Regions from separate parts of the Fusibacter sp. QWL-12 genome, predicted to be linked through region 1. Evidence: riboswitches for the same ligand, from Rfam matches in the RefSeq annotation. Region 1 holds a riboswitch; the other holds the start of a gene.
The links. A riboswitch is a leader RNA that binds a small molecule or an ion and turns the genes downstream of it on or off. The one in region 1 is predicted to bind cyclic di-GMP.
Positions count from the first base shown of each region.

Region 1 (15,812 bases):
TGGAAGCAAGCTGTGTAAAGCTCTTAGTAGATTCATTTGAACTTACATCAAAGGATACGCTATGAACTTTTGATACTTGCTTTTTCCCTCGAACGTTTGGCGTTAGATAGGATCTTGAAGAGCTCATTGAGGAATCCTCAACAATTCGGGCATAAGCACTATAAAGATCTGCAACACTTCTAAAGGTTGCTGTGTTCGCTGCTACTGGAGTAAATCTGTACTGACTGTTGCCAAAATCTATCGTGATGCTGGTTAACCCTGATCTTACCAATGTCTCTGGTAATAAGATGCGTTTCGTCGTCATTTGAGCGGTCACTGAGTCTGATAAATCTATGTTAACCAAGCCCTTCGTAATCTTAGATGCTAGATTTACCGTCACGATACTTCCATTTTGTACGGTACTATAATCTTGACCACTTGGTACGCCCAAATCTCCATCGAGGTCTTCTGGACCCAGTTCATCGATATTTTTTGTATCCTGATAAGTTAACGCTGCGACATTTGAATACCCTGAGGAACCAAACTTATTTACAGCCTTTACTACAAAGACAACTCTTTCCGCAGAGCTCATATTTTCTAGCCCTGGTAATGTCGTTATTTTGTAAGGTTCAATATTGGTGATGCCAAGGTATTTAAAGTCACGATAATTGTTACTCATCAGTTCAGCGTTTGTTTTAATCCCAATATAGACATAGATTTCAAAGTAATTTGCAGTGTCTGAGACATAATCATAAAGCTTAATATAACGATCATCTACTACTGAAACCTTAAGTCCGGAAGGATCCTTCGGTATTGGCACCGTATAGTTGAGTTTAACACTGTTATCAGTAATACCACCATCTGCATTTTTCACGACGATGGTCACATCTCCCTCAAAATCAACTTCAGGTGTAGTAACCAAGAGCGTCTCGCTGTCAACAAACTCAACCTTGGCCGCTTTGATGCCATCTTTTACATATTTAATTGAGTCGTCTCTATAAATCCCTTGTTCTGTTTCTGCAACTGTATCAGAAGAGCCTTTAGTTAACCACTCTCCACCAAAGTATACGGTTGCACCTTCTGCAAAGCCAGTTCCTTTAAGCTTGATTACCTGCCCTCCAGTAACGTGAATTCTATTGATTATACTGTCGTTTTCATCCGTGATTACTGGTGATAGTGTTGGTGCAGAAACTACGGTAATGCCTGGATTTTTAATCGCAATACCGAAATCATTATTTAGAACCTGAACGCCTTTTGCTCCTAACGTCATATTATTAGGTGTCGTAAAGGTGAGTATAGTTCCTCTTTCTGTTATAACGCCATTATAGATTGGAATACCAGCACGCGTACCGATGATTACATAAGCACCTTCTCTAAAGTCACTACCAGTGATGACGATTTTATTGCCACCATAAATTGATGTTTTTGTCGGTGTGATCTTATCAATTCTTGGTCCTGATAATGGCTTTTTGTAAACAAAGTAGAAAGGTAAAGTTGAAGCGCCATAATTTGGTCCAATTAAATCGGATAGGTTATTTGAAGTTGCCAAACCCTTATCTTCATTTTGAATCATAACTGGATATTCTTTATCCACATCGTTAATCGTTGCCTTTGGTACGGTTGCTACGATCAAGTCATATGTGATGCCGTTAATTTGCTTTGTTGTCACTTCTTTAACAGTTGCTTTATAAGAACCAATATAAACGGCTACATTATTTCTAAAGTCATTACCGACAATTTCAATATCAATGCCACCATCCATCGAGGTTTCCACTAACCATTTGGTTTCATCAAATGATAGGTTTTGAGGTTCAATGTTAAGAATTTTTGGTTCACTTGCTGGGTTGGTATAAGTGAAGTTTTTAGTTGTCTTTCCACCGTCTGAGTTATAGTAAGCAATTTGAACCGTACCGATCGTGTAATACGATGGTGTCACAACTGTAACGTGTGTGTCGTTGTCATAGGTTGCCTTAGGTGCATAACCTCTTTCAACGAAGACACGACGGTCCGAAATCTCTAATTTGACATATTCATACGCGTTGCCACTGTAAACGTTGTTATCAACATTTTTGAGTCCATTTGGAACGTAGTACTCTCCAGCTGAATTTTGTAGCATATCCAGTGGTAGATAAGCGACAGTATTGTCATAATCAAAGGTTCTCGAATAAATAATATTATTTTCTGTAACGGTGAGTTTCACTTGACCAAGATCACCATAGTAGCTCATTGAAAGGCCACCATCTAAGTTGACGGTCGTCCTCTGATTGTTAATTAAACCAGAGTTGGCTGAGTTTCTATCGATGCTTCTGTTGTCAATAGTGCCAAATCTCACCAATGCTTGAACATGATCTAATAATTGAATTTGAGATGCATCATCGTCTTTATAGCCGTAAACGACTGAACGATATAGTTTAGAACCATAGATATCTTTTGGTTCCTGTCCCTGTCTTCTACCGAAGTTTGGAACGATGCTACTGATCACTGGCGTCGTTGCGTTGTATGTGTATTTTACTTTATTACTTACACCAGAGTCATTGTTGATGACGTATACATCTACAGCGCCTGCACTATGTGCTGGCGTAATAACTTTGATAAAGCCCTTCGAGTATTCAACGATTTTTGCTTCGTTTTCGCCAAAGTATACTTTCGGCAAAATAACTGAATCATAGTAAACAGAGTAATAAGGGTTGGTCAGCTCTGGATAAGAAGTCACCGCACCTGGATCTACAGCTGCAGATAACAGGTCATCCCAAATACCGTTTTTGTACTGATCTATGAATATATCGCCTAAATCATAATTTGGACCACCTACAGAGTTTTCATATGGCTCATAGAATCTGAACTCATAGCCAATAATCTCAACGATTTCACCACCATTAGATGAACCACCCGTTGGAACAATTCTCGATATAACTGGGTCTGACATCGGAATAATGTAGGTAAAGCCCTTGTCTCTTCCCGTATTACCACCATCTGGATTGACGATAACGACTGGAACAGCAAGTTCATCTACGCCATAGTCTTCATTCAGTTTTTTAATGGATTTTGGCATTTTAATTTTTATCCATGAACCATCCAGTGCGACGTATGTGTCTGAAGCAGGAACTTCAACAGAGTCGATAAACACTCTTACCTCGTCTTCGAAATCACTTCCTGATATCGTGACATAGTAACCGCCATCTACCGAGCCCTTAGGAGGTTCAATTGTTGTAATAATTGGACTAGATGTCGCTTGAGTAATATAGTAGAAACCATTGTCACCCGTTTTACTAGCGGTTTTAGTATCTGGATTCACAACTGAAATATCTTTATAGCCCTTTCCTGTGGTTAGGTAAGGCACTGTAAAAATAATTTGATTTTTGGATAATACTTTAGATAGATTACCATCAATTCGACCCGTTGCAGAGTTAACAGTATACGGTGTAATCATATCCAGTTGAGTACCATCGAGCTCAATCCCCTGATTATTGACAACAATTGGTCTAGTGTAACCAATGCTATCCTCTGCAACGATTTGATCCACAGCTTCATACTTAACCACATAGCTCTTGTCCTTACCATTGGTTAAGATTGGTTGCTCTAAAAAGTTATAAGAAAGTGTGAAACGCTCGCCATCTGCAGATTTTAATGTGATCGAATCAGTATAATCAGACAAATAAACTTGCTTTTCGCCTTCTTCATTTAATCCAATTCGAATCAGTTGGTTGTTCATGGTTGAAACAAATGTTGGACCACCTGTTATTGCAATAGTCGTCGCAGAGGTGCCACCATTGTAACTAATGCTTGCACTGCCTATTAATACATTGTTTTTATTATAAGCTTGATAGCTGCCACCAGAGTATTTAATTGCATATACTTCAGTTGCAGTTACGATTGCAGGATTGCCATCTGCGTCATTTGAAAGCGTAACGACATCTCCCGTACTTTGGTTAATGGTTGTCGTATTGTCCGCAAACTTAGAATAGACAGGCTTACCAGCATCTAGCTTAATCAGCGCCTCTTCTGAAGGTGCAGCATACACATCAAAAATAATGTTACCCGTCGTATCTCTTTTATATGAGTTAACTTCTTTGCCATCTAATAAGATTCTCGATCCGATTAATCGGTAAGCATCAATTCCACGTTCAGTTACAGCAGTCGGATCCGGTTTAAGGAAGTTATCACCATTAACCACAACTAAAGTACCATAGGTTCCAAGTGGTGGTGTAAAACTATTAAAGATTGGATCCTTATTAAAGGTTTTTACATACGTGAAGTCGCTTACTGCCAAACCACCACTCGGATTCAAAATTTGAACTTGAGTTGTTCCTTCACGTCCTGGAGGCGCTTTAAATTTAACCAGTATTTTATTACCAGTCGTATCGAGCTCTCTTGTGAAGTTCGTAATCTCTTCTCCATCCAAGAAAAGCTTCAATCCATTTTGAAGGTTAGAACCTGTAATGGTAATCGTTTCCCCACCTTCTACCGTTATGATGTTCGGCTTAACACTTTCAATAACGGGAATGTCTGAGGTTTTGATAAACTCAACAAAATCTGATTTAATACTTGATTTACCGTAATCTGCAGATTTTCTCGTCGGGTTGGTCACTTGAATGTGTTTGATACCGCCATCGGCGATTAAAGCGCTACTTGGTATACGGATGAGGATCTTCGTTCCAAGTTGATTGTTACTTGTACCATCTACGACGTTGCCCTCACTGTCGAGAACAATCATATCCAGTGGCACAGGTTTCCCGTCAGAATACGTAAGTACGTTTTCAATGGCATCGGTTTCATTAAGTTTATATTTGATAATCCCTCTAACCGTAACACCGCCACTTGTATACTCTTCATTTGGGAAGAAGCCAAGCTGATATCTGTTATTAAAGGTATTGTTGTCATTTTTCTTAATCAAGACTGTAGGCTTACGTGTAATAACCGTACCGTCTGTATCAACGAAACGATCTACTAAGAATTTGTCACCTTGAATTGCAATTAAGGTTTCATTTTTAAGCTTTGAATACGCAGTTGCCGTATCTTCGATTTGAATCATACCCGGCGTAAAGGTATCAATTACTGGAGTAAAAGTACTCGGTTCAAATTCAAAGCCATTGGTTTTGGTAATGATTTGATTGAATACAAACTGTTTGCCCGCGTTCACACCGTCTTTAATTTCCAGTACTGTAGAAATTTCGATAATGACATCTTTAAACGGATTGGTCTCAGCGTCAGTGACACTATCGGTTACAACCATAACCTGGTCGGTAGCTGCTTTTATAATTTGGAAAATGCCATCGGTATCTTTATAGAATTTTACTTTCTTACCGATTTGCATGTTGATTTTACGCTCGATTGTAACGTTTTCACCTTTATAAACGCCATCTGCATAGTTTAAAACCAATATTTCATCGTTTGATTCACTAGTAGGGTCAGTTTTAAAAGCACCTGTTGTCGATAAATCGGGAATGTTTAAGGTCAATAAATTTAACGCCTTGATCTCGACATTACCACCTGTATCTGGCCCTTTTTCAGGATAAATACTAACGATGGATGGTTTATAATCCGCCTGAATAACTGTAAATTCATCATAGCTACCGTCTTGCCTTAGGACGACCTGTTCTGCAACAACCTGTCCATTTTGCACGTCGGTGATAACAACATAGTAATTTCTTCTTTCAAAGTCTTTATTACTTGGGAGGCGTACGGTGAGGACGTCTTCGTCTCCATTGACATTTAAACCAAGTGAAACAAACTCTGCTTTATTTACAGAGGTGAATTTATCTGAGCCATCAAGTGCTTTAAGGAAATAGACTTGATAATTTCTCGTGTCGGAAAAATTGTCCGCTCTAAAATAAACTTCATCTCCTAATACACCCGTAGTAGAGTCGCCCTTTGCACCTGTGTTTGGAAACATACGGACATCGTCTAAGTTTAAGTCTTCAATAATTCTAAATGCATTTTGATAGGTGTACTCTATCTCAACATTAGGATCGGCCGTTACAGACTTTCTTAGTATGATATTTTGATAGCCAAGTGATCCTGGGTTGGTTGGATTGTTAAGCGTAAGGGTTGATGATGAAGAACCAGTACCTAAGGATGCTGAAGATAAACCTGATCCATAAGTACCTGTGATATTGCCTGTGTTGATGGTATCCAAATAGTTACCTGTAAAGGTGATGCTATTTGGCGTTTGATCTTTATTTACGGTTTGTTTGTTTGAGCTTTGAATGTTTGGAAATGTACCTGTATTTAAGTTGATCGTTCTATTTCCTATTCTAACTCTACCAATAAATGATTGTGTCTCATCTGTGTTGAGGTTAAATTTTACAAATGTTGATGAGTTAATCACTCTCGTTCCCATACTGACAAAGCCTTGCCCGTACTTCTCAAAGAGGACTTCAACATCTTTTAAATTCTCACCTAGGATTTCAATATAGCCATTGGTGATCTGAAAAACTTCGTGTGAAATGGCGTATTTTACATCGGTTACGACGACATCTTCACCGCCACTCGATCCAACGACCAGTGCAAAGGATAGGATGCCATCAAGCGGGATAGACCCCAATATAGTAATGATCGTTAGCAATATAATCAAAGTTTTTTTCATAATGCACCTCACGCAAAATTTTAATGTTACTTATCTAAAGTTATAAACGAATTTGACTTTTTAACTGTGCTTTTTACAAGATACACTTCTCCCATAATAGCAAAATATACTTGTATTATATCAAATACTTTCTTCTATTTGGATTAAAGGCTCTTTACAAGCATGTGACACCCTTATGACAGGATACACCACAATAGGAATATCGGATATTTTCTCTATTTTCTTTAAGAAAATTAACAGGTTGTCTTTATTTTGTAACATTGATCGTTTATTTATGTATGATTTATCTTTTTTGATAAATGATTTGGATTGGTTGTCCATAACTTGTAAAGGTAATAATTATGTAATCCACTTTTATTTTCAGAAAATTTTGTGTATAATTGAGTGAAATATGAAAAGTCTGTAATACTGTATATACAGCAATTGGAGGACTCTATGGCTGATTATAAAATAATACGTTCTGGAGAAGCTGAGTCAACGTATGAAATGAAAAATAAAAATTCACAGGTAGAAAAAAAATTTCATGATGATGATTTGCAAATAAGTGTTTTGCATATTTCTTCTGATCGAATCCTATATATAGAGCCACTCCCCTCAGAAGAGGACTTTAAAACCTATTATATCGTTAAAGGCGCATGCTTTGTTTTTGAAGACGCTTCTATTGTTAAGGCTGGTGATATTCTTGTTTTCAAAAACACTTCAGAAGTACACACCTTAAAAACCTTAGAGGACACCATCATCGTCGTCCATGCAACCAATTATGATGTCTATAAAACGCTTGAGAATAATCACAGCATCGTCGATCGCCTCATTAAAGAAATTCAAGAAAAAGATCATTATACTGGCGAGCACAGTCAACGTGTTTTTGAACTGGTAAAAAAACTTGCCGTGAAGCTCGGTTACAAATCAAAAGCTTTAAATTTAATTAACAAAGCAGCTTATTATCATGATTTGGGTAAAATAAAAATTCCAGATGAGATTCTAAACAAACCAGGTGCGCTTGATGCTTCTGAATTCGAAGCGATTAAACTTCACGTTGAGCATGGTAAGAGCTTGATTCTTGAAAACTTTGATCCTGATGTATTTAAAATCATCTATCAGCATCATGAAAGAATAGACGGCACAGGCTACCCAAATGGACTAAAGGGGGAAGAGATTTGTTTTGAAGCACGTATTTTAGCTGTTTGTGATAGCTACGATGCCATGATAACGGATAGAGTTTATAAAAAAGGGAAATCTGTTGAATCTGCTTTACTTGAACTGAAAGAACTCTCGGGAACAAAATACGATAGTGAAATTGTTTCTGCTTTTATAGAAATGATTTTAGATGAAAATACTTTTTAACTTTTAATCGAATTTAAGGTAAAAAAAAAGACTTCAATTCATACGAATGAAAGTCCATCTAAAAGTTAAGAAGGGGGGAATTTCACGAGTGGGTTAATTTGGGGGATGCCCACTCGGAATTCATTATTGGGGTTTTGTTGCAATTTAGGTAAATATTTTGGGGGTTTATTGTGTTAAGCGATCTGTTTATCACTTATCATGCTCTTATATTAAAATAGAGTTGTGTATAGGTTATGACCCCTTTGTGAATAATCTGTTAAGTAATAAAATATTACAAAATAATTTAAAAACCTACTTAATTTTCTATTTAATCGTATCTTTTTTGCTTCCAAAGTTTATTATCTATTATAATTGGTAATAATAACTATATTGATATACTATAGATGAACTTACTACTTTTACTATATTATAAAACGTCATTCATGGTATAATATTCTATTCCCAAATATACTTATTTAAGGAGTTAATCATGTTGATCTCCCCAGTTACGCAAACTGATCCTACATTTATCATAAAGACCTTGGGAAAATTCGACGTTTCTAAAAACGGCGAGTCTCTCGTCAACTCATCTGCAGGTTCCAAGAAAATTTGGGAGCTTTATAAGTTTATGCTGACACATCGTGATCGTGTTTTTACACCTGAGTCTTTAATGGATCAGCTATGGGTAACTGAGTCCTATAGTGATCCAAGAAGTACACTTCGTAGACAAATGCATCGTCTTAGACAAGCTCTCGTAGAGAACAATGACTCCGAGCTGACTAAAACACTCATCTTTTCTAATGGTTATTATAAATGGAACGATCAAATTCATTTTGAAATTGATGTCGAAAATTTTGAATACTTAATAAAAAATGGTGAAGCTTTGATGCAAAACTCACCTTCACTTGCTCTTCAGAGTTTTTTGAAAGCCATCCACCTTTATACTGGAGACTATTTACCAGATTGTGTGGATCAGCACTGGGTGTTTTCAATTCGCAACCACTACAGACGCTTGTATTTAAAGACCGTCCTCAATGCAATTGAGCTTCTAAAGGCACAAAGAGAATACGAGGAAATCATCTCACTTTGTCGTAGAGCGATTGTCATCGATATTTATGAAGAAAGTTTTCATTTGAGTTTGATGGATGCCCTTATGCATAAGGGTGAACAAAAAGAAGCATTGGAGCATTATGAGTACATCACTGGTTTCTACTATACTGAGATGGGACTAAAACCTTCAGTATCGATGAAATCACTTTATAAGAAGCTTTTACAAACACATCAACCTGTAAAATCAGAAAGCAGCTTATATGAAGTATTAGAATCAGATCTCGTCATGGAAAATGCATTTTATTGTGAGCCAGGTACATTTAAATCCATCTATGAGCTTGAGAGAAGAAGATCTCAACGCTCAGGTGTTTCTTTTAGCATCGGTGTTGTTAGCGCTAAAAAAATTTCAGGCTATAGTCAGCCACAAGAAGATTTAAGAATTTCTCATTTAAAACAGCATCTGATGTATCACCTAAGAAAAGGAGACACATTTACACAATGGAATGATTCTCAGTTCATTGCGCTTCTTCCAGGTGTGGACTCTAATTTAATGAACAAAGTACTGAGTAGGGTGCTTACTTCATTCCCTAACAATGATCAAATAGCCATTACACAAATTAAAGAACTTAAGTAGTTTGGCTTTATGCTTTCAACATTAATCTAACAATTTAAAAAAAGTGCTAGTGTAAATCTTATCAATAAGATTTACACTAGCACTTTTTTTATTTTTAAAACTATATGAGAATTATGTTTAACATAATCTCTAATTTTAAAATAATTATTTATTTGTCACAAGGATGTCACATGGATGTTCCCACCGTGTCACGCATGACACTTATAATTGTAAATATAATAGAAAATACGTCCATAGGAGGTGAGCGATGAACAAGAAAAATAATCCCGTATCTAAAAGTTTTGGATCTAACTTCTTAGTCACCATCTATCATCAAGAAAACTACAGCTGGCAAGGTGCAGTAGAATGGCTGGATACAGGTAAAAAGATGCACTTCCGAAGTGAACTTGAACTAATTAATTTGATCAACTCAGCGGTTTCTGAGCAGGCGAATGATTCGAAACCGATGCGTACATGGCATGATGAAAGAGTAATAAACGCTATCTAGCGTTTACTTATAGCAAGGGCAAACCTTATGAAAATAAGGGACGCAAAGTCAGGAGTCTAAAGTCTAAGATGGGTAATAATGGGGTATCTACGATTAGACCACGATCGTCCGACTGCCAATTTATATTATAATTTGGCAAAGGAGAAATTTATGAAAATGACTATCAAAAAACACTTATCTTTACTGATGGCAGCATTATTGATTATCTTAGGGATACCGTTCTCAAGTTTTGCTGTGGTTCAAAGCACACCAGTACTTTCTGATGTAACTGGCACTGCTACAGGAGCAACTTCTGGCGAGTTTAGTTGGCAATATGATATGCCAGCACCTTATGTACTGACAAGCGCTTCTGCTACACTCAATGGCAATACCCAGGCTATAAATATTGAAAGTGAAGCCCTTTCTCTTTCTGGTCTTACTGAAAAAACTGATTACACACTTGCGATAACAGCAAATTATAAAACAACTTCAACTGATAAGTTTAGAATTTACAAAAAAGAACGTATTAATACAGTTGTTACATCAGATGTTCTTATAAAAGTATACACTAAACAAATTAAACACGAGCAACAGGACGTTCGTGTCTACAACACAACAAATGACTGGAGAAATGCTTTCTTGTCTATGGACGCTTTGTTGAAAGCGCAACATCCGAATACTAAAGATGTTAGTTACACAGTTCTTGGTCATGTGGACAACTCTGGTTGGGATGTACTTGATGTAAAATATAGTTACTCAGTTGATCATAGAGTAACTTACTATACAATAAACTCTGATGCTACTGAGTATACAAGTTATTCTAGTGCTAAAGACGCAATCATAGCAAATTATGATTCATCAGCTATTATACAAGAAGATAATAATGATAATTTCACTGGCGGTTCAAGACTAATTGGTGTAACATACACAACTAATTATTCAATTAACGCTTCTGGCTCATTTAAAACCGAAGCATGGTCAACAGCCACTGTTGAGTTTGTATCTGAACATTCAACACACTCTCCTATAGTGAAAAAATATAATGAAACTTCAGTTACAACACCTACACCAACTGATGCTGATTATACTTTCATCGGTTGGTATACAGATAATCAATTTACAACAGAGTTTGATAATACTGTATCTTATAGTAGCCCTACTAACTCTCATACTACAGTAACTTTATATGCTAAATGGATTGCTAAAACACCATCAACCTTTACAGTTAACTTCGACTCTAATGGCGGTTCAACTGTTAGTCCAATTACAGTTACTTATCCTGTAAATTCTTTCGACTTACCTGCTGCTCCTGAAAAAACAGGATTCATATTTGGTGGTTGGGTTGATGAACAAGGTAATGATATAAACTTCTCAACATTGGTTTCTTATGCTGCTCCATACTTTGGCGAATACGAAACAACTGTTTTTGCAAAATGGATTCCTGTTCCACCATCGTTGTTTATTATTAATTTCGATACTAGAGGTGGCAATATAATCCCGTCGATTCCATTAGTTAATCCGCAGAAAGATTTTACGATGCCAGCCAACCCTGAAAAAGCAGGAAATAGCTTTATTATGTGGGTAGACGCAAATAATAATCCAATTGATTTAAATAATATCGTTAATTACTCAAAACCATTTGGTACAATTGATAACATAACATTGTATGCATTATGGGCGCCTAAAGCACCATCAACATTCACCATTAATTTCAACTCTAATGGTGGGTCTGCAGTTAGTTCAATACCATTAACATATCCTTCAACTTCATTTAGTATGCCAGCAGATCCAACAAGAGAAGGCTATGAATTTGAAGGATGGACATATAATAATGATGGATCCGAATCAACTTTTGATGCTTCATACTCTGTTGTATATCAAAGCCCTTACGATGGAAATTATAGTGTTACTGCTACTGCAAACTGGAAAGAAGTCCCAACAACTGTTGAGCCTGAACCAAATCCATCTACTTTTACGATAACTTTTAATTCAAATGGCGGATCTGCTGTAAGTCCAATCGTTTTAACGCATCCAGAAACTTCATTCAGTATGCCAACTGACCCAACAAGAGAAGGATACGATTTTGCTGGTTGGACATATGATAACGATGGCTCTGAAGCAACTTTTGATACAACTTATAGCGTAGTATACGCAAGTCCATTTGATGGCTCTTATGGTGTTACTGCAACTGCACAATGGACTGAAAATGTAGTGGTTCCACCTACTACTGAAGTACCTCCAACTACAGAGGCTCCTGAACCTACAAATGAAAATCCAGAGCCTTCAACAGAGGCACCTCAAACTTCTACCGAAGCGCCACAACAACCAAGTACTTTACCGACAGACGAACCAATTATTCCACCAGCTACTACATTTGTAGAGGTTCTTGATGAAGAGGTGGCTTTAGGTAATACAAAAACACCTATGAATTTTGATAGTATTTATAACAATATGGAACCTACAACAGATACTGAAATCATAATTGATGAAGAGAAAACACCTCTTGCTGATGCACTACCAAAAACTGGTCAAGCATCGCCTGAGCTCTTCTACGGAATTGGTACATTGATAACAGCTGCTGGTGTATTCTTAAAAAGAAAAAAATAAACGCTGTAAATTCTAATAAATGACTTAATTCAAAATTTATGAGCTACTGTGATTAAGATAAACACAGTAGCTCATTTTATTATTTCACTTAATTTAGATTCCAGGGGCTATCCTTCCTTTGTTTGGGTATTTATACTATAATGAACAAGTAAGACTTAATTGACACTAGGAGATATTATGAATTTTATCACGAAACGACTGTCTTCAGAAACCGTTAATCAGCTTATTCGCTATCTCATTACAGGGTTTACAGCTTTTGGGATTGAATACAGTTTATATGTCATTTTATATAAACTTATTGGAATGAATTATGTTATTGCCAGCATGATTGTATACGCACTTGTTTTTCTTTTTTCCTTTTTTGTTAATAGAAAATGGTCTTTTAAATCGACTGGAAAACTGAATCGACAATTAATTCTATATCTTTTGCTGTTCTTTTTTAACTTAATTGTTGCCAATGCGTTTTTATTAAAATTTTTAACCGATGTATTGGGGATTAATGCATTGATCTCACCATTCATAAAGATGGCTTGCGTCGTCTGCTGGAATTTTCTTATCTACAAATATATAATTTACAAGGAGTAACTATATGAATTCAAACTCTAAACTTGTCATTATAATCCCAGTATTCAACGAAGGAGATGCGCTAAGATCAAATTTTTTAGAAATTAAAAGAATTCTCGATGGTGATGAAATCTTTTGTGATTATCATTTCGTAGATGATGGTTCAAAAGACCATACATGGCAAGTGATTGAATCTCTTTCTAAAGAGTTTGATCAGGTTTCTGGCATTAAGTTTGCTCGAAACTTTGGAAAAGAGATTGCTTTAAGAGCTGGAATAGAAACGATAGATGCAGATCTTTATCTAACGATGGATTCTGATTTACAACATCCACCTAGATACGTTAAAGATATGCTCAAGCTTATGGAAGATAGCGATGCAGATATAATTGACGGCGTAAAGGCTTCTAGAGGTAATGAAACACTCGGGCATAAGTTTTTTGCAAAGAGCTTCTATAAGACCTTAAGGTGGATTACTGGTCTTGAAATGGACAACTCATCTGATTTTAAACTGATGAATCGTCAAGTGATCGATAGTTTGAGAAGTTTCCATGAAAGAAATGTCTTCTTTCGTGGTATTGTCAGCTGGGTAGGCTTTAAAACAGTGAAATTTGAATTTGACGTCGATGAAAGACAAGAAGGAACAAGTCATTTTTCATTTGGTCGTTTACTATTTTTAGCCATGAGTGCAATTGTATCTTATACCAGTAAACCATTGTATCTTACATTATTTGCAGGTGCACTTTTCTTGTGTTTTGCCATTGTAATGGGTATTCAGACCTTGTTTAACTTCTTTTTTGGAAATGCAATCAGTGGCTTCTCTACTGTAATTCTTCTAATCTTAATTACAGGATCGATGATTATGCTTTCGTTAGGGATTATTGGGCTGTATGTCTCAAGAATCTATGAGGAAATTAAACGCCGCCCAAGATATTTAATTGAAAAGCGAGCTGAAAGACATTAATTAAAAAAGACCTGTAACCAATTTGTTTGGCTTACAGGTCTTTCTTTGTTTATTCTTTGTTTTATTTACAATATTTCAGATCAGGAAGGCTTTACTTCCTCATCTTCTCTTAATGTATTTGAATCATTCATTTCTAGTTGATCAATTTGAGTTTCAGCAGCACGATGTTCATCATTTTCTTCAACTTCTAGTTTTTCTTTGTAAGCGACAACTTCCGGTTCAATAAACTCTGGATCTGGTTGGCTAAGCCCGAATTTTATAACCACTAAGAAAAGAGCTAATGCCATCAATGTGATGATAAACCCTTGCTTTAATCCATATGGCACATAGCTAAACTCAAGTACATGGTGACCTTGTTCTAAGTCAACCATTAGCATCGCATCTTTCAAGGAATCAGGAAGCACCTTCTGTCCATCCACTTTTACAGTCCATCCGAGCTCATATGGAATTGAAGTATACAAAACGCCATCTTCCTTAACATCTATAAAACCCTCTATTTTACGTGAGCTATAGTCTGTTATAACAAGTTGCTCATCAGCCAATTGGTCATATGCAGACTTCCAGGTTGATTCATCAAAGGTTACAGCTTGTAGATTAAAATAGCCATCTTTTGCAGCTTGAACTTCAAATTCCAGCTTAATTTCAGTTCCTTCCTCTAAAACACCTAAATCAATAATTAATCCTCTTCGGGTTTCATATTCAACAGGCGTACCACCCGCTATTGAAACCTTTGTTTTATAAGAACGATTGGCATACATGGTTAAATACATTTGCTTCGTTTCAGGCGCGTTAAAGGTTAGTGTTGCATTGCCGACTGCAGAAGCATCAAGGTTCTTATATGAGTATCTTAGATCATTGCTTAAATTTGTGCGTTCCATATTAACATAGGTTTCAGTAGTGATTGGAACATTTGTATATAGTTTGTAGTCTTGGCCTAAAGCGCCTTTTAAGAACTCCTCTTGAGCTAAAAATGGATTTGATGCATTTCCAGTCCAATTATAAGTGTCGTAATTTACTCTAAACCCTAGTGACAGCGGATAATTATTTTGATAAATTGAAACTTTTTCATCTTTAATATAAGGACTATAACCTACGTTATTTTCGGTACCCTGACTCCCCCTAGCAATCAAATACTTAACATTTAGCATCCCATTAACAAGAGGGGTACTCGCTGCATATAAATATCTATTCGAAGCTGGCGATGCAGCAAGACCAAGTGTTTTTAAATAGCTGGTTACATTAGAATTAACCGTTGAAGAAAACATCGAGACGCCTCTGTAGCCATATAGAGCAGGGTCGTTTGTCGAGTACCATTTAATCATGTCCATACGATAAAAATCATCATCAGCATTATATACTTTTTTGATTGCTGATTTTACTTCATCTCCTAAATATGGATAACTTGCTCTCGTTGAGCTTCCGGTTGTAGATGTACCTAAAATTGCCGACAATAAGGCTTCACTTAGTAGCAATATTGAAAAAAGAATCACATACAGCTTTTTACGGATGACTTGATAACGATAAAGCATGATGACTGTGCCATATAGTACCACCGCTCCCAAAGTCGCATATAATACTGCATTTTTTAAAGCGATGCTTTCATTAACAAGTAAATAAATTACGAATCCGGCCAAAATGCCCC
Region 1 is NZ_CM178745.1:1,683,689-1,699,500, reverse strand. It holds gene AC4PID_RS08525 (IPT/TIG domain-containing protein) at 1-6,565, opposite strand, end outside; gene AC4PID_RS08520 (HD-GYP domain-containing protein) at 7,001-7,909, shown strand; gene AC4PID_RS08515 (AfsR/SARP family transcriptional regulator) at 8,379-9,572, shown strand; gene AC4PID_RS08510 (hypothetical protein) at 9,820-10,059, shown strand; cyclic di-GMP riboswitch class I at 10,067-10,179, shown strand; gene AC4PID_RS08505 (InlB B-repeat-containing protein) at 10,210-12,645, shown strand; gene AC4PID_RS08500 (GtrA family protein) at 12,823-13,230, shown strand; gene AC4PID_RS08495 (glycosyltransferase family 2 protein) at 13,235-14,170, shown strand; gene AC4PID_RS08490 (YfhO family protein) at 14,251-15,812, opposite strand, start outside.

Region 2 (6,191 bases), 1.2 Mb from region 1:
GAAAGCTCAGAGCATAACCTTGGACGAGTTTGAGGTGCAATCTGCTTTAAGGATTATGACAGAGAAGATAAATGTGGTTTCGAGAGATGCAGCAGGTGCGTTTTTGCTACATAGAGAGAATACTTTGAATATGACCAGTGGCTGGAACTATATTATGCTCAATGATGATCAAACTAAATTGGTCGAGTACGTATGGGATGAAGCGAGTGGTAAGCATATCGTTCAAGATATTTTTTCGGGAATTGAAGGAGTCACTTTGGATTTGGTTTTTACAAAAGATGCAGACCCAGACGAAGACAAATTGGTCACATATGAGCTCAAACTGAAGAAAAATGGCAATGAAAGAGTGATAGATTCTACCGTTGAATCAGTAAATGCATTACAAGTTGTAGATAGAGCATATGGTAAAGTGGCAAATACAATATCCTATAGGAATGACAAACGGGTTACTGATATCGTTACTTCACAAGCTGCTGTCGCAATGGTACTCGATACTTCTGGTAGTATGGACAGACAATTGAATGGCAATTCCACAAGTAACAGTTCTAAAAAAAGACTTAATCTGATGAAACAAGAGGCGCTTAGGCTTATAGATGAACTCGCACAAAATCCAAATGTGTATATCAGTCTGAACCCTTTCAGTTCGACAGCAAACGACTCAATGGAAATGTTAAAAGCTCAAGTCAATAATGGCACAAATACAGCGTTTAAGAATTATTTTGACAGTAATTCGTTTGAGGCTGATGGCGGCACCAATACAGGCGATGGTATTAGACGAGGCTTTTATAGAATTAAAGAGTTTAATGAAAAAGAAGAGAATAAAGCGATTACAAATAAAAATTTTTTAATCATACTGGTGGATGGCGTTACGACATTCGGTTCGGTTTACGAAGCTTATTACTACGATGATTGGTATAGAAGCGGTACCTTAGATTTCGTACTGGGTGATGCGAACATTAATAATAGACAGATGCCTACCTATAGCTACAATCGATATAACGATGGTAGGTATGCAGGCAATGGTAGCGATCTAGATCCTATTGGAACTTTGTATGTAGAAACAATTGGCGAATTGGTCAGAGCGTATAAAAAGGACACAGCTGAAGCCATTCAAGTGTATGTGATCGGTTTTTCAAGTGTAAGTAGAGATTATGATAGCTTGGAGGATATTGCTTTGGCTACATCAGGTGAATCAACGTATTATGAAGCGGGCGATGTAGAAACCTTAAATGGTATTTTTAAAGCCATTGGGAAGGATATTAGTGACGCTTTATGGCATATCGGAGGTCCAAACTAGGAGGAGAATATGAAAACGAAAAAATCAAGCAACGGGTTTACGCTCGTAGAGATCATTGTTTCTGTTGTCTTGCTAGGTTTGATAGCAACAGCATTGATACCTACATTTTCTTTCAGCTATCAACAACTGAGGAAATCAGAAGAATTCACTCATGACACTTTTGATTATCAACAAAAAATCGAGTCAGAGATTGAAGATAAAAAGCAAATACCACCAACAGATCCAAGTAGCACTAAAACAATTCAAGTGTTTGGGAAAAATGTAACTGGTCACGTCATTACGGTTAATGACAGCTCAAGCAGTGAGGTCTCAGTGTTCATTACACAAAATAGCATCCCAAATATTGTTCCGGAAATTGTGCCTCCGGTTAATTTGGTTACTTACAGAGGTGCATCTGTTGTAAGTCCTGCTTCGCCAATTGAGCTACTAGATTCAGGACTGCATCTTGAAGTAACAGATCCAGAAATTACGAATGCCACAAAGCCATATTTTTTAATGTATGTTTATCGATGGTATCTATCTGAAGAAATGGATAGTGCTATAGACGCACCACTAAAGACAAAGGACTACATTGCGCTAAAAGAATGGAATGCTGCAAAGAAAGAGCTGTCATATAGTGAATCTAATCAATTGGCTTTCATACCAAACATAGAAAATCATTATAATTATTTTGAAACTGAAGAAGTAAAAACTGCTTTTTCTCTTACGAATACTGATTGGATCAATGCCTTCGGTAATCGGTATATCATGTATGGTGTAACACCCTACTCAACTTCAGGTCGTATAGGAAAAGAAGTGTTGAGTAATAAAGTTTATATTAACGCACCTAGGATTACCATTTTATCTGCTAATGTAACGGCTGATCCTAAAGTTGTAAAAGTTGAATTCCAAGAGAGTTTAGATTCTGTTTTCGATTTAACGAGATTTAGCATCAACAGTACAATTGGCACCTTGGAAAATGTTACTTTAGATGGTTTAGATGATAAAATAATCTATCTCACTTTTGATCAAGATATTTTAATAAATGCTGATGTCACAGAGAATTATTTGAGCAAAGGCGCTGTGCTGTCAAAAGATAATGGTGCGATAACCGTATGGGGGCAAGGCTATCCTGATGGTAGATTTACGATTCAACCATTTGTGAGGAAACCGTTAACGACGATAAGCGTTACACCTAAAACATTACAGATGGGAATTGATGATGTTAGTACGTTAAGTGTAAGTTTTAGCCCATCTGATACAACTGATAGCATCGTATGGGAAGTTGAATCTGGAAAAGAAGACATTGTAACTGTGGATAATGGTACAGTTACTGCTTTAAAAGAAGGTATCGCAAAGGTGTATGCACGAAACACAGAAGGAACAGTTTCAGATTTTTGTACAGTAACAGTTACAAAGGATATGATCTTAAATGTCGGTTTTGTTAAAGATGCCTTGCATAGTGGCAATGCTAAAAATAAGCTCTATGTTGAGTTCGACGGTGACATTTCTCATATCAATTTGACACCACAGAATAGCCAACAGTATGTTAAGGTGAGAATAGGTGGTACGGAATATCATGCCACAGAATATGATTATGTGAATGGAAAGTCAAATGCGATTGTCCTTTATTTTGATAATATATCAAACATTAGTAATGCTACGCTTAATATCAAAGGGAATAAAATCATGATAGATGGCGAAAGTGTTGAAGTAGAAGGATATGCTATATCGCAAGAGGTTATAGGTAACGTTTGGTATAGAATTCACGGTCGACATACTGAAATAAATGAGACGGATTACCCTAAATTTTTACGTGTAAACGGTTCTGGATATGTAGGACAAAATGCTTGGCCTGAATCGTCGTCACAGTCAGAGATGGATCCATTCTTATGGGCTGTGGTTTACAGTGGTAATTCAAACAAACCAATTCTTGGTCCACCATATGAGGATTCGCTTTATAATTTACGTAACAAGACCAATAATAGATATCTTGAAACCAGTAATTCAAATAACACATATGAAAATGATGGACAAATTATCAGGCTCACTTCCAATACAAATACAAACTCGCAAAAGTTTAGATTAGATGCAGTGAGAATAGAAAGTGAATATTATTATAAAGTTTATACCGATCTTGCATGGACGAATCAGTATAACGCATATGTGTTCGATTTAGCTTCTAGTAGTCTAACTGATTGGGACTTGAGCAATGCAGGTGATGGTAAGCTAATTAGATGGACAGATAAAAACAACCAAGATGACAACCAGTTATTTGATTTTGAACCATGGATTGTATTTGAACCTTAATAAACCTTGCAAATTAGCCTTCGTGCTTTACTTCTAATAGTCATTGAATTATAATTATATTAAGTAGGGCAAACTACGTGAAAACGTAATGCGCAAAGTCATGTGTCTAAGGTGTTTACTATGATTGACAGACTGTACTCTTTTGAGTGCAGTCTTTTTTATTTAGCCACAATCTCGCTTGTGGTAAAAAAAAGCTTTGTCATTGACAAATATGAAAGGAGAATGGTTTAGCGACTTTTATTAGTGGTATTATGATAGAAATGGGGATTATATCATAATAGGAAGGTGATAACATGGATAAAAAGCATAAAGGTGCTGCATTACCAACCGTTATAATAATTATGGTTATAGTTATAATTTTGGGCATGGTACTTTTAAATGTTGCCCTTGCAGATACAAAATTTGCTATGCGTCAACAATTTCAAACGCAGACGCACTACGTTGCTAGATCAGGCGTGCTGGTAGGTGTCGAAATAATTGGAAAAGAAATTGTCAATTATGGTCAAAGTACTTTAACCGATTTTGTTGCGGCATTAAACACGCATGTGGCATCTTATTTAAGTGCCAATCCTAATGCGTTTACGGTGGATGGCAAGGGTAAATTTGAGTTAAACTATGAACTTTATGGACCGTCTGAGATTAAGATTTTTTCCACAGCCACTTCTCTTGAAAATAATACGGTTACAGAGAGCTTATCTCTCAGAGTTAAGATGAAACTACCAGATTCTCCTCTTGTAAATCCAGCGGACTGGGTAACTGGGATTAACCTTCAAAAAGGGATAAATGCCAATACGACCAACTATTTAGGTCAAGCAGTTGAGTTTGAAGGAAACCCAGTACAATCACCAAAAGGAGGCACCTCTGACTCTGTGTTTAGAGCTTCGATTTTGTATTTCACAGATGCAAAGGGCATTAGCTTAAGACAAATTAACAATACAATTAATATAACCTTTGATGCATCCATCGTTTACTTTGTGAATACTGTCAAACTAAATGCTACAGGAGATGATATAAAACTTGGCTACTCTCTTGAGGTAGCTGCTGATAAAAAAACATCGGGAAGCATCATGTATCTTGACGATACGAAGTTAAATAACGATGACTCGTATGAGTCCACACATGGCTATGAATCCGCGGATTACTATAATGCCCTTATCCAAGGTTTTGGTACAAGTATGCATAGTAGCTATAGTTTTCAAGCGGGAAAAAGATATGGAGTTGTCTACTTTGGTGGTGGTATTTTAGACAGCAGCGCTAATGCACTAACACTTCCGAACAATGCAGGTCAAAACAAATATTTCTTTTATCCAGATGGCGTTGATATTACTGAGGCAAGTGGCAGAAGTCAATTGATACCAATCGCTGCAGATGATCCAATTATTGACGTACTTATTAACCGTTTCTCTTTATCGGTTAATTCACAATCCTATCTTTGGGGGCGAGAATGATGAAAAAAGGAAGAGAAAAGGGAATGACTCTTATTGAAGTTGTAGTAGCACTGGTTATTCTAGGGATCATTATCACCGCGATGTTAAATACAATTACCAGTGGGTTCGTATGGGTTTTTAATTCTGGTCACAGGACTCAAGCTTTAGCAGAAGCGCAGACAATTGTAGATACGATCTACTCAGATGGTATAGTGGATGAAACTGTTACGACTTCAAATATTTATACATTAGTAGCAAATGGCACAATAGATGGCAAAGTGGCATCTGAAAGTGATTTAAATAGTAGTTTGTATAATAGCAGTTTTCCAGATAAAACTGTATTTTACTCAGTGACCGCTACAACGATTGATGCAGTCGTTTATTCACAACTAAAAATCCTTGTTTTTTACCAGTCAGGGAAGCAATTTGTGACTTTGACTGCACTAATTCCATAACGGAGAGGTGAGTGTATGAAGAAGAATTTAGTACAAAGTAAAGGCATGACTTTGGTTGAGTTAATAGTTGCATTAGCTGTTTTTTTAATCGTAATTACTATGGCTTTTTCATTTTTCTTTTTTAGCCAAACCAGTGTAACAAACGGCGTTGCACAACAAGATATTCAAAGCCGATTGAGAATTGCATCGGATTTCATAGCCAATCAAAGTAGATATGCCTCTGACGTCGAAATAGTCACTGAAACTGTATCGGATTTAATTGCCAATCAAGCTTCAATTCCTGTGTATACGAGCTATCTCATTTATGACGATGTGTCTGGAGATATTATGATGATCAATAACAGTGAAATCAAAAGTACATCACTAGGAGTTGGTTCTACATTAACATTTGGCACAGATGTGTCAAATGATAACATGATTAGTTTTGATCTTTTAGGTGTCTCAAAAGGACAAGATTATACGATTAATAGTGAAATCATCTGTCTCAATATTCATAATGGCGTGAGTAAAAAAGTGCTTGGTAGTTCAGGGAATGCACTTAAACTGACAACAGAGGATGACTATATATCAAAAACCGCACTGCCTATTGCAGAGATTCAGTCCAACTCTAAAACATCAGTTACGATTTCGTTTAATAAAAGCTTTGCCAATTTGATTATTACGACAACTGACACACAAGCAACTATATCAAGTTCAATCTCTGGAAATGAACTCACATATACC
Region 2 is NZ_CM178745.1:486,145-492,335, reverse strand. It holds gene AC4PID_RS02870 (prepilin-type N-terminal cleavage/methylation domain-containing protein) at 1-1,297, shown strand, start outside; gene AC4PID_RS02865 (Ig-like domain-containing protein) at 1,307-3,586, shown strand; cyclic di-GMP riboswitch class I at 3,644-3,726, shown strand; gene AC4PID_RS02860 (hypothetical protein) at 3,880-5,034, shown strand; gene AC4PID_RS02855 (type IV pilus modification PilV family protein) at 5,031-5,468, shown strand; gene AC4PID_RS02850 (PulJ/GspJ family protein) at 5,484-6,191, shown strand, end outside.
Region 2: another riboswitch for cyclic di-GMP. It lies ahead of AC4PID_RS02860 (hypothetical protein); the one in region 1 lies ahead of AC4PID_RS08505 (InlB B-repeat-containing protein).